3 regions of the Shewanella halifaxensis HAW-EB4 genome follow, and region 2 is predicted to be linked to each of the others. Evidence: predicted binding sites of a transcription regulator. Region 2 holds the regulator's gene; each other region holds the start of a gene.

What was found. The regulator NrdR, encoded in region 2, represses ribonucleotide reductase genes. The targets are predictions, from matches to a motif close to AAACACNANATNTNGTGTTT.
Region 1: a site for NrdR is predicted at 1,903-1,922, ahead of nrdA (class 1a ribonucleoside-diphosphate reductase subunit alpha). Genes of this name have one in related genera too.
Region 3: a site for NrdR is predicted at 2,445-2,464, ahead of nrdD (anaerobic ribonucleoside-triphosphate reductase). Genes of this name have one in related genera too.

The regions. Positions count from the first base shown of each region.
Region 1 is NC_010334.1:2,454,872-2,459,161, forward strand. Features, by position in the region: gene nrdA (class 1a ribonucleoside-diphosphate reductase subunit alpha) at 1-1,755, opposite strand, end outside; gene SHAL_RS10640 (HAD family hydrolase) at 2,225-2,902, opposite strand; gene ubiG (bifunctional 2-polyprenyl-6-hydroxyphenol methylase/3-demethylubiquinol 3-O-methyltransferase UbiG) at 2,895-3,605, opposite strand; gene gyrA (DNA gyrase subunit A) at 3,886-4,290, shown strand, end outside.
Region 2 is NC_010334.1:1,462,171-1,466,460, reverse strand. Features, by position in the region: gene SHAL_RS06145 (riboflavin synthase) at 1-248, opposite strand, end outside; gene ribD (bifunctional diaminohydroxyphosphoribosylaminopyrimidine deaminase/5-amino-6-(5-phosphoribosylamino)uracil reductase RibD) at 252-1,373, opposite strand; gene nrdR (transcriptional regulator NrdR) at 1,442-1,891, opposite strand; gene glyA (serine hydroxymethyltransferase) at 2,045-3,301, opposite strand; gene ettA (energy-dependent translational throttle protein EttA) at 3,580-4,290, shown strand, end outside.
Region 3 is NC_010334.1:3,263,606-3,267,895, forward strand. Features, by position in the region: gene nrdG (anaerobic ribonucleoside-triphosphate reductase-activating protein) at 1-192, opposite strand, end outside; gene nrdD (anaerobic ribonucleoside-triphosphate reductase) at 295-2,412, opposite strand; gene SHAL_RS13965 (hypothetical protein) at 2,667-3,353, opposite strand; gene rssA (patatin-like phospholipase RssA) at 3,694-4,290, opposite strand, start outside.

The DNA.
Region 1 (4,290 bases), 990 kb from region 2:
ACGCTTGTAGGTATCAATGGGTAGAATACCCTTAGCGTAAGTGGTTTCATGAAACGCTGGACAAGCCCCTTGCTCTTGAGCAAGCTTCATTGAGGCTTTCAATAAGTAAAATTGAATGGCTTCAAATGTTTTATGGGTAATGCCGTTAGCTGAACCGTCTGAGTAACGTACGCCTTCTTTCGCTAAATAGTTGGCAAAGTTGATTACGCCTATACCTAGAGTACGGCGATTCATCGATGCTTTCTTAGCAGAGATGATTGGGTAATCTTGGTAATCAAGCAGGTTATCAAGTGCACGTACGGCAAGATCAGCCAGTGGCTCAAGTTCATCTAACTTCTTAATTGCACCTAAGTTCAATGCTGAAAGTGTACAAAGTGCAATCTCACCATCAGGGTCGTTAATGTTGTTTAACGGCTTAGTGGGTAGTGCAATTTCAAGGCACAAGTTAGATTGACGAACTGGTGCCACTTTAGAGTCAAATGGACTGTGAGTGTTACAGTGATCCACGTTCTGAATATAAATGCGGCCCGTAGAGGCACGCTCTTGCATCATCAGCGAGAATAACTCTACCGCTTTAATCTGCTTCTTACGAATGCTGTCATCGGCTTCATATTTAAGATATAAGCGCTCAAACTCTTGTTGATCTTCAAAGAATGCATCGTACATTCCAGGCACATCTGATGGACTAAATAAGCTGATCATGCCGCCTTGGATAAGGCGTTGATACATCACCTTGTTGATTTGAACGCCATAATCCAAATGACGAACACGGTTATCATCAACACCACGGTTGTTCTTAAGTACCAACAGCGACTCAACTTCAAGATGCCACATTGGGTAGAACAAGGTAGCAGCGCCACCGCGTACGCCGCCTTGAGAGCACGACTTTACCGCTGTTTGGAAGTATTTATAAAATGGTAAGCAACCTGTATGGAATGCTTCGCCACCGCGGATAGGGCTACCAAGTGCGCGAATACGGCCTGCATTGACACCAATACCGGCACGTTGAGAAACATACTTAACGATTGATGATGATGTGGCGTTAATTGAGTCTAGGCTATCACCACATTCAATCAGTACACATGAGCTGAACTGACGAGTTGGCGTGCGAACGCCAGCCATAATTGGCGTAGGCAGTGAAATTTTGAATAATGATGTCGCATCATAGAAGTCTTTTACGTATTTCAGGCGCGTCTCTTTTGGATACTTAGCAAAAAGACAGGCTGCAACCAAAATATACAGGAATTGCGCACTTTCGTAGATCTCATGGCTAACACGATTTTGAACTAGATATTTACCTTCTAACTGCTTAACCGCAGCATAAGAGAAGTTCATATCGCGCCAATGATCGATATAGCCATCAAGAATATCTAACTCTTCTTGGCTGTAATCTTCTAGAATGTGTGCGTCATACTTGCCTTGCTCAACAAGTTTAACGACATGATCGTATAGTTTCGGTGGTTCAAATTGGCCGAAGGCTTTCTTACGTAAATGGAATACAGCAAGACGAGCAGAAAGAAACTGATAATCAGGTGCTTCGGGGGAAATTAAGTCAGCAGCCGCTTTAATGATAGTCTCATGGATGGCTTCAGTTGCAATGCCGTCGAAAAATTGCAGGTGAGAACGCAGTTCTACTTCTGAGACTGAGACATTGTTAAGTCCCTTTGCCGCCCATTCAATAACACGATGGATTTTGTCGAGATCGATAGTCTCACGCTCGCCACTACGCTTTGTGACTGTCATATTGCTATTCATTAAAATAGACCTTGATTTTTATATTTATGAAAGTGACCCGTTCAGGTTCACCCTACGTTTCCCTGTAAACAAACCGTTTTTAACCGTAAAAACGCTAGGTTCCTTTTGTTGACACAAAAGACTAAATAGTGTCTAGCTTTGTTGCTTACACACTATATATGGTGTTTTGGAATTCAATATCTACAAGATAGTGAGGTTGTTGGTTTTTTGCAAGTGTGAACTTTGGGGGCAAGCTGTGGATATCTTGAGGATAATTGAGCCTGTTAGTGATGGCTAACCGTTAAAGCTTGTTTTGGTTTGATTTCCTTTGTGTAGGTGAAGATTTAGCCGAATAAAAATGATCTGTCAGATCGCCACTTAGTTGAGCGATCCGTCCAGATCATTTTGAGTACTTTGGTATGAGAACGAGTAGCTTGTTTAACCACTGATTCAAAACTGCACACACGCTAGCTTTATAGTAAATGGTGCACTAAATTTTTTTATTGAAAAAGTCGGCTAAGCTGTGACCACTTTCAAAACTGAAGTCGGCTGGCCAGTTACTTGGATTATCATCGGGTCCGATATAACCCCACGCGGCTAAACCTGAAATCATATTAGCGGACTTTGCCGCCACAAGATCACGTTCAGCATCTCCTAAATATAGGATGTTTTCTGGTAGAACCTTCAGCTGCTGCGCGGCTAATAGCATAGGAGCGGTATGGGGCTTTGAATAAAGAGTTGAATCACCACTGACTACAGCGGGCATTTTTGCTGTTAAGCCAAGCTTATTTAATAAAGGCCTTGTGAAACGAGCTGGCTTATTGGTGACAACACCATATGGAATTGATAGTAGAGTGAGCGTATCGAGTAATCTATCTAAGCCATCAAACAAGTCGCAGTTGTCACCGTTTATTTGCTGATAGTGATCAAAAAGAGACTGCTGTAATACCGGTACACTCTCTTCATCTATTGCGGGCAGGGCCGTTCTGATCATTGCAATGCTGCCGTGTGAGGCACTGGCTCTGAGCTTAGCTAACGGCACTCTCTCGTGGCCATGAGCTTGTAGCGTCATATTAAGCGCTTCTACCATGTCTGGTGCTGTATCGGCCAGCGTGCCATCTAAATCAAATAGCACGCCTTTGATTAGGGTAAAGTGGGCGTTAGTCATTTTTAACCGTAGCTATCATATAGTTAACTTCAAGACTCTTGGTGTATCTAAAGATATCGGTGATAGGGTTGTAGGTAATACCGACTGCATCAGAACAGAACAGCTCTGCCTTATCAGCTAAGTCAATTAACTCTGAGGGCTTAATAAACTTATTATGGTCATGGGTACCGACTGGTAGCATCTTTAACAGGTATTCAGCGCCAAGAATAGTTTCGACATAGGCGCGGATGTTGCGGTTAATTGTTGAGAAAAAAACAAAGCCACCAGGTTTAACCATATCGGCGCAGGCTTGGATCACAGAGCTAGGATTGGGAACGTGCTCAAGCATCTCCATGCAGGTAACAACGTCGTATTGCCCACGATGTTCGTCTCGATGGGCTTCTGCGGTGTTTTTGACATAGTTTATCAACACACCTGTTTCTATGGCATGAAGCCTTGCAACATCAAGTGGTTCGTCACCCATATCAAGACCAGTTACTTGGGCACCAATTTTTGCCATGCTTTCAGATAAAATACCACCGCCGCAGCCGACATCGAGCACTTGTTTACCGAAAATACCTCCGGCAATTTGATCAATATAATTAAGACGTAAAGGGTTTAAGTTGTGCAGTGGCTTAAATTCGCCTTCAGGATCCCACCAGGTGGCAGCCATTTTCTCAAACTTAGCGATCTCTTGTGGATCAACATTATTGTGTGTTTGCACTTAAATTACCTCTCAGTGACAAATCCGTGTTTACGTCACATTATAATGAATAGTGGCAAGAAACAAACAAGTTGTGATGTTGAGCTTCAAAGTGGTCAATTATTGCGCCTATGCCTTGATTTTAATCAAGTGAATTGGCTTTTTTCGGTTATTTAAACTGAATCTATATTTGGGTATAGCGCCATAAAATAACTGTGTTAGAATGCCAAATCACGTTTTCAAGCATAGCTATTCTAGGAAATAGGAATAGCACGCTAAATTTCAGGGGATCGAGCAGTTTATGACTGATCTGGCTTCATCTATAACACCAATTAATATTGAAGACGAATTAAAGAATTCATACTTAGATTACGCCATGAGCGTAATCGTTGGCCGTGCACTGCCTGACGTTCGTGACGGTTTAAAACCGGTACATCGCCGCGTACTATTCGCCATGAGCGAATTGAAAAACGACTGGAACAAGCCTTATAAAAAGTCTGCTCGTGTCGTTGGTGACGTAATCGGTAAGTATCACCCACATGGTGATACAGCTGTATATGACACAATCGTTCGTTTGGCTCAGCCTTTCTCTATGCGCTACCCACTTATCGACGGTCAAGGTAACTTCGGTTCTGTTGACGGCGATGCGGCGGCAGCAATGCGTTATACCGAAATCCGTATGGACAAGGTGGCACATCAGCTTTTA
Region 2 (4,290 bases):
TTAACGGCTTTTCCCACCGGATAATGAGAGAAACCCGTCAAACTGACAGTTTCGGCTGAAATATCTGCCACATACCCGTCGGCCATCAACTGAACAACGGTCAAACACACACCATTGGTGGCAATACTGTCGCCTAGTTTTACGTCTGACAGATCCAGCTTGCCACTGGCAACCGTTAAACGAATATCATCACCGCGGCGCTCTACTTTTCTTAAGTGGCCAACAGACTCAATAATCCCTGTAAACATAAACTAATTACTCACTCTTAACGTTAAGCGGGTATCTTTACCCACTTTGCGCTCATCGATTAGGTTGATACGCGGTATGTCGGACATGGCTTGAAAATCATCTAATGCAAGCAAGTTACGCCCCTGCCCACCTAAGATTTTCATCGCTTGATACAGCACGATTTCATCAACTAGCCCTTGGTTAACAAACGCGCCTGCAAGTGTTGCTCCGGCTTCAACGAGTACGGTATTACAACTCTTCCCCAGTAAGCTTAATAAGGCTTGCAGATCGATACGAGCATCAACTGCTGGCAATACCTGACTTTGAACATGTGCAGGCCAAGCAGCCTGAATACTCTCGGGATATGCGATTGTTGAAACCAATAGAATAGGACTTGCGCTGTTAAATAAGTTTAGCTCTGTACCCAGGCGAGCCTGACTGTCTAATACTACGCGCAGTGGCTGGTGGATCTCTGCTGGTGCAAGTTGACCTGCAAGCGAGCCTAACTCGCTATGACGCACATTTAAACACGGATCATCGGCAAGTATGGTTTCGACACCCGTTACCAAAGCGCAATGGCGTGCTCTAAGTCGCTGTACATCGCTACGCGCTTCAGGTCCGGTGATCCACTTAGATACACCGTTAGACAAAGCGGTCTTACCATCGAGGCTAGCCGCAAGCTTAACGGTCACCCAAGGTAAGCCTTTTTCCATACGCTTTAAAAAGCCTAGGTTCACTTGCTTAGCTTCTTCGGTCATCAAGCCGACATCGACTCGAATGCCCGCATCGCGCAGCATGGCAATGCCACGGCCTGAAACTTCTGGATTAGGGTCGGTAACGGCTATCACCACACGGCTTACACCATGCTCGATTAACGCTTTAGCACAAGGAGGAGTGCGGCCATAGTGGCTGCAGGGTTCTAGCGTGACATAAGCGGTGGCGCCTTTGGCGTCTGCCCCTGCCATATTTAACGCATAAACTTCGGCGTGAGGGCCACCGGCTCGAATATGGTAGCCTTCACCCACGATCTCGCCATCTTTAACGATAACGCTGCCCACACTTGGATTTGGGCGGGTGGTGTACATGCCCTTTTGTGCCAACTCAATGGCAAGGCTCATCATTTGACTGTCTTCGATAGACCACATAATGGCGGCAATTCCGATTGTTCGATTGATGGAGGGCTATACGTTGAACTTAGCCCATGTAGCATAGGTTACTTTTGCAGTTTAGCGATCGCATCACCAAACTCTGAAACATCTTCAAAGGCACGATAGACAGAAGCAAAACGAATATAGGCAACTTTATCTAAGTTGACTAAATGATCCATCATCAGGTTACCTATCATTTCTGATTTCACTTCACGCTCACCGGTCGCGCGTAAAGTCGATTTAATCTTAGTTAATGCCTGCTCAATTTGATCCATAGACACAGGTCTTTTCTCTACGGCTCTTAACATACCACCGCGCAGTTTTTCTTCATCAAACGGCTGGCGGCTGCCATCTTGTTTCACTACCCGAGGCATCACAAGCTCGGCACCTTCAAAGGTGGTAAAACGTTCATGGCATTGAACACACTCTCTACGTCGACGAACCTGATGGCCGTCAGCGACTAATCGCGAATCAATCACTTTTGTGTCAGTTGCGCTGCAAAATGGACAATGCATTTAGCCTCCGTTTAGAAATTAGTTAGTTTCACTCACTGGATTTAGCTAAACCTCAGTTCAGAAAGTATGCTCGAATCAAATGTATACTCGAATAAGAACAAAAATGGCCGCATAAATGCGGCCATTGGAGTCTACCTGATTTAACCCTTAAGGTTAACCGTAAACAGGGAACCTAGCGCACAATTCCAGAACCTGAGCCTTAACACGCTCGCTAACGGCAAGATCTGAAATATCATCTAAGATATCGCACATCCAGTGAGTGAGTTGCACAGACTCTTCTTCACCAAAGCCACGACGGGTAATCGCAGGAGAACCGATACGAAGACCTGAAGTCACAAATGGTGAACGTGGGTCATTAGGTACAGAGTTCTTGTTCACTGTGATGTTCGCATTACCTAGAGCTGCATCAGCATCTTTACCAGTAATATCTTTGCTGATTAGATCAAGCAAGAATAGGTGGTTGTCAGTGCCGCCAGATACCACATCGTAGCCACGCTCGATGAAAGTGCGTGCCATCGCCTTTGCGTTAACAACCACTTGCTCTTGGTAAGTGGTGAACTCTGGATCTAGCGCCTCTTTAAATGCAACCGCTTTAGCCGCGATAACATGCATCAATGGACCACCCTGACCGCCTGGGAAGACCGCTGAGTTTAACTTCTTATAGATATCTTCATCGTTAATCGCAGATAAGATCAAGCCGCCACGAGGGCCAGCGAGTGTCTTATGCGTCGTTGTTGTCACAACGTGAGCGTGTGGCATTGGGCTTGGATAGATGCCTGCAGCAACAAGACCTGCAACGTGCGCCATATCAACAAACAGGTATGCACCTACTTTATCAGCGATTTCGCGGAACTTACCCCAGTCAACAATGCCTGAATATGCACTGAAACCAGCGATGATCATCTTTGGCTTGTGCTCAACCGCTAGACGCTCAACTTCGGCGTAATCAATCTTGCCGGTTGTTTCATCAATACCGTACTGAACTGCGTTATATAGCTTGCCAGAGAAACTCACATGAGAACCGTGAGTTAAGTGACCACCGTGTGCTAGGCTCATACCTAGAACGGTGTCGCCACCTTGAAGCAGCGCCATAAATACCGCTGCGTTAGCTTGTGAGCCAGAGTGTGGCTGAACGTTGGCATAAGTTGCACCAAATAGCTCTTTAGCACGTGAAATCGCTAGCTCTTCAACAATATCTACATGCTCACAACCGCCATAGTAACGCTTACCCGGGTAACCTTCAGCATACTTATTGGTTAGCTGCGTACCTTGGGCTTCAAGAACGCGAGGACTGGTGTAGTTTTCTGAAGCAATGAGTTCGATGTGCTCTTCTTGACGGCGTGTTTCATCTTCAATTGCTGCAAATAGTTGTGGATCGTAATCCGCGATATTCATATCTTTTTTCAGCATTACTCACTCCAGCTGTAAAGTCTTGTAATAGGGTTGCGCGGTATTCTACAGCGCATTTGATCACAATCCCAGCATTTACAACATGAAATTACTTGCATTTCTAGATGAGAGAGTTTCGTAAAAAGCACCAATACGAGTAAAAAACACCCCAAGTCTCATCATTCTATTCAAGAGTTAACTCGTAAATAAACAGCTCGAATTCAGATTTAAGTTCTGCATCGAATCGAGTAGAATTAGCGCCATTCAACGTAGAAAAAATACAATCGAAGAGAAATAACATGGCTCAATTTGTATATAGCATGCTTAGAGTGGGCAAGATTGTTCCGCCTAAAAAACAGATCCTAAAAAATATCTCGTTAAGCTTTTTCCCTGGCGCTAAAATTGGTGTTTTGGGTCTAAACGGTTCGGGTAAATCGACCCTGCTTCGCATCATGGCGGGTCTTGATACCGAAATTGAGGGTGAAGCGCGCCCAATGCAAGATCTCAAAATCGGATACTTGCCGCAGGAACCTAAACTCGATCCAAACCAAACCGTGCGTGAAGCGGTAGAAGAGGCAGTTGCTGAAGCTAAAAATGCTTTAGTGCGTTTAGATGAAGTTTACGCACTTTACGCCGAGCCAGATGCCGACTTTGACGCCCTTGCTAAAGAGCAGGGTCAGCTAGAAGCAATTATTCAATCGCAAGATGCCCACAACCTAGAGATGGTATTAGATAGAGCGGCCAACGCCCTACGTCTTCCAGATTGGGATGAGAAAATCGAAGTCTTGTCGGGTGGTGAGCGTCGCCGTGTAGCTATTTGTCGCTTGCTGCTTGAAAAGCCTGACATGCTATTACTCGACGAGCCAACCAACCACTTAGATGCCGAATCCGTTGCTTGGTTAGAGCGCTTCTTACAAGACTATAGTGGCACCGTAGTGGCAATTACCCACGATAGATACTTCCTCGATAACGCCGCAGGCTGGATCTTAGAGCTTGACCGTGGTGAAGGT
Region 3 (4,290 bases), 1.8 Mb from region 2:
AATACGCTGATCATTTAAATCATCAATAACGCGCTGTTGCATCTGTTCATCAAATAGATGACCAGAGCAAGGATTCCAAGTGGACTGGTTATAGCAACCACGACATTGATGCTCGCATCCCGACACAAAAAGTGTGGTCCGAGTACCGGGCCCATTAATCACATCGGTTTGATAATATTGATGATAATTCATATTAAACTCGTTTCAGCTTGGGAGATAAAAAAGGTGCTGATATCAGCACCTTTCATATTTCAGTCATTACTTGAACGCGATGATTGCGCTACAAATTAGGTATTATAGATGCTTAACGCGGCGCTTAACTTCTTCTTGCTTACCATAGTTAAACGGTCTTGCATCAGGGCTACCTAAATAACCACATACACGACGAGTCACTGACACGCGGCTTGGCTCATGGTTGCCACACTTAGGGCAAGTGAAACCTTTACTGGTACAGCTAAACTCACCAGTAAAGCCACAATCGTAACACTCATCGATAGGTGTGTTAGTGCCGTAATATGGCACTCTGCTATAACTGTAGTCCCACACGTTTTCTAACGCTTCTACGTTATTTTGCATGTTAGGGAATTCGCCGTAACAGATGAAACCGCCGTTAGCTATCTCAGGATATGGCTGTTCAAAATCAATCTTGTCGTATGGGTTAACTTGCTTTTCAACGTCCAAATGGAAGCTGTTGGTATAGTAACCTTTAGCGGTAACCCCATCAACGACACCAAATACCTTGGTATCGAGTGCACAGAAACGGCTACACAAGTTTTCACTTGGCGTGCTGTACAAACTAAATGCGTAACCAGACTCAGCTTTCCAGCTGTCAGTTGCTTGCTTCATGTACTTAATAACCGCAATGGCTTTTTCACGTAGCATTTCACTGTCGTAAACATGCTCTTCAGTGCCATAAAGCGCATTAATGGTTTCATGCAGACCGATGTAGCCTAATGAAATAGATGCACGGCCATTTTTGAAGATCTCAGAAATATCGTCATCGGCACGTAAACGTACGCCGCAAGCACCTTCCATATAAAGGATAGGAGCGACACGCGCCTTAACACCTTCAAGACGCGAGATACGAGTATCCAAGGCCTTACGAGACATGGCTAAACGTGTGTCAAGAATACGATAAAACTCAGCTTCATCACCTTTTGCTTCTAGCGCAATGCGTGGCAGGTTCAAACTCACAACACCTAAGTTGTTGCGGCCTTCATGCACAAGCTCACCATCTTGCTCGAACGTACCTAAGAAGCTACGGCAGCCCATTGGCGTCTTAAATGAACCCGTCACTTTCTCAACTTGTTCATAGTTAAGAATATCGGGATACATACGCGTTGAAGCGCACTTAAGTGCCAACTGCTTGATGTCGTAGTTACAATCACCCGCTTTATGGTTGATGCCATCACGAATAGCGAAAACAAGTTTTGGGAATACCGCTGTTTTACGGTTCTTACCCAAACCTGCAATACGTACTGTCATCATGGACTGTTGAATTAAGCGTGACTCCCAAGAGGTGCCTAAACCAAAACCAAAGGTCACAAATGGGGTTTGACCATTTGCCGTATGTAGCGTGTTCACTTCATACTCTAGTGACTGGAATGCATCATGACACTCTTTTTCAGTTTGCGCCGTTGCAAACGCTTTCGCGTCAGTAATGCCCCAGTTTAATGCCACTTGGTAGTGCTTGTCGTAACTCTTAGCGACAAAGGGTGCCAAGACCTCATCGATACGGTTAATCGTCGTACCGCCATAGATATGGCTTGCCACTTGCGCAATAATTTGCGCCGTCACTGCTGTCGCGGTTGAAATTGACTTAGGGGTTTCAATTTCAGCGTTACCCATCTTAAAGCCCTGAGTTAACATGCCACTTAGGTCAATAAGCATACAGTTAAACATCGGGAAGAATGGCGCGTAATCTAGGTCGTGGTAGTGGATCTCACCAGACTCATGTGCGGCAACGACATCTTTAGGTAAAATGTGGCATTTGGCATAATGCTTGGCCACGATACCCGCAAGCAAGTCGCGCTGAGTTGGGATCACTTTAGAGTCTTTATTGGCGTTCTCGTTCAACAAAGCCGCATTGCTTTGCTCAACCAAACCACGGATCTCTTTATTCAAACGACTGCTAACTTCACGATTGGTATCTCTATCGTGACGGTATTCGATGTAAACGCGCGCCAAAGATTTGTACGGCCCTTCCATCAGCAAGTTTTCAACTGTGTCTTGCAGATCGTGAATGTTAACTTCAGCTAACTGCGACACACTTTCTCTTACATTTTCAGCAATCTGTTGTGCGTATTCAGCGCACTCAATACCTGCCGAGTTAGCAGCTGCTATCACGGCGTCTTTAATCCTTGTTTCGTCAAAAGGCGTACGGTAACCATCCCGTTTAATAACCACTGGCATTGTATAAATCCTCTTCAGCTCGCTCATCAAAGTAACACTATATATAGTGCTACTTTTTCAATAAATCACAATATGTGGCGTATTAAGCTATAAAATAATGATAAGTACTTTGATCCAGATCATTATTTTAAAAGAGGATGACAATAAGAAAACAGTTATGCCTACAAAGCCACTGATCTCAAATTATGGCCTTGACGAAGACCTAGAAGCGGGCTAGTGACAGGATAATTTAGGTATAAATTGTGGATAAAAATCTAATGTCTTTTAGCTAAAGCAAGGTAGCTATTAAGTTGACCGTTTTCCTGTTGATGCTCACCAGTCATAGAGGCTAATTGCATCAAAGATTTAAGTCCTTTGTAATGATTTGCTTGCGCTTCACTCAGTGGTTTTTCCGAATTTAACAGCTCGGTGATCTGGCTTGAAACACGGTTGGCTTTCTGAGCAACTAATGGCGACTGAGAGATATCCATCGCTCCCATCACCCACTTTGCATCATCTAACATCGCTGCTAGCTTTTTGTCATCATCACTATCACTCAAGCTGGCACGTTGCTCGTCGATAAAGTCAGATAGCGATTGCTCATCGGCTGGGGGGATTTCAAAGCCACTGTTAGATAATCGATTAAGCTGCCCCTCTGAAAGAATGCCATCTTGATAGAGACGTTGAATGAGAGCCGGTAATTGCGCCGAATTAAATTGCCCCCCTTTAAAAAAGTCATTCGCCATCGCCTCTATTTTCTTCGCTCTTTCTGCACGGTCTGATAACACAAGCGTATTATCATTTTTTGTCAGCGACGTGGTTTCAGCTTGGACGGTTTTAGCGCCTACCTCTGTAGCAACTCCTGCACCGCCAACATTTGACTGGCCACTATTAACGCCATAGGCGTCGGATACAAGTGCATTACTATTTACTGCGTTACTGATACTGCTAAGTGGGTTCATCGTCAAAAAGCCGGCGTAGAAAGAGTATAAATATCTCTAAAGCATTTAACGTGCCGACTTCTTTAATTAGAATATCAATTGATTACTTTTACGCCAACTCTTGAGTTATACCAATCACATTAAATATGTGATTGGTATTAACGCCAAGCAAAACGTCCTAAGCGGTTCAATTTGTTCTGCGTTCAAACTGGCCTTGTTCTAGCTTATAACTTGCTTAAAAAGAGCTTTCAGCTCAATGAGCAGTAAAACACGGTATTTAGGCATATATAAAACCAGAAAAAGGTCACAAAAAAGGCGCGATTAGCGCCTCTTTATTCAAAAACCAAACACACAAAACCGTTTAGACTTCATGCTGTATCAGAGCCGCTTCAATCAAGTGCGCTACTTTCTCAACCGCAGCTTCACCAGCCGCAATCGCTTCTTCAGCACGATGAAACTCCATAGTTCCTATATTCCCTATATCCGGCACGATACAGATATCAGGCGGATCGCCCATCAAACGCGCTCGCTTATGGCGCCCTTCCAAAATTTCCATCGATTGATGCATGACCGCTAGCATCCCCGGATTAGGGTTATGCGGTGCATTGCTCTTACCACCAAGGGAGAACTTATCAGTTAAACCCGTAATGTAACCCCTGCCTCGAGCTAACAGATCGGTAAAGCCTTTATCTTTATGCTTCTCAGCCTCATGCACTTCTTCGGGTGTTGGCTTGTTACTTTTCATATTCACGGGTAAAACTTGCATACGACCACGACGAAGCCCATGCAGATCGACCGCAATCACGAGGTCTACGCCCATGGCGCGGCTAACCGAAACGGGAACAGGGTTAACGACTGCACCATCAACCAACCAACGCTCGCCTACCTTAACGGGTGGCAAAATACCCGGCATAGAGCAAGATGCCCGTACAGCGTGGCGTAAATCCCCTTCCTTAAA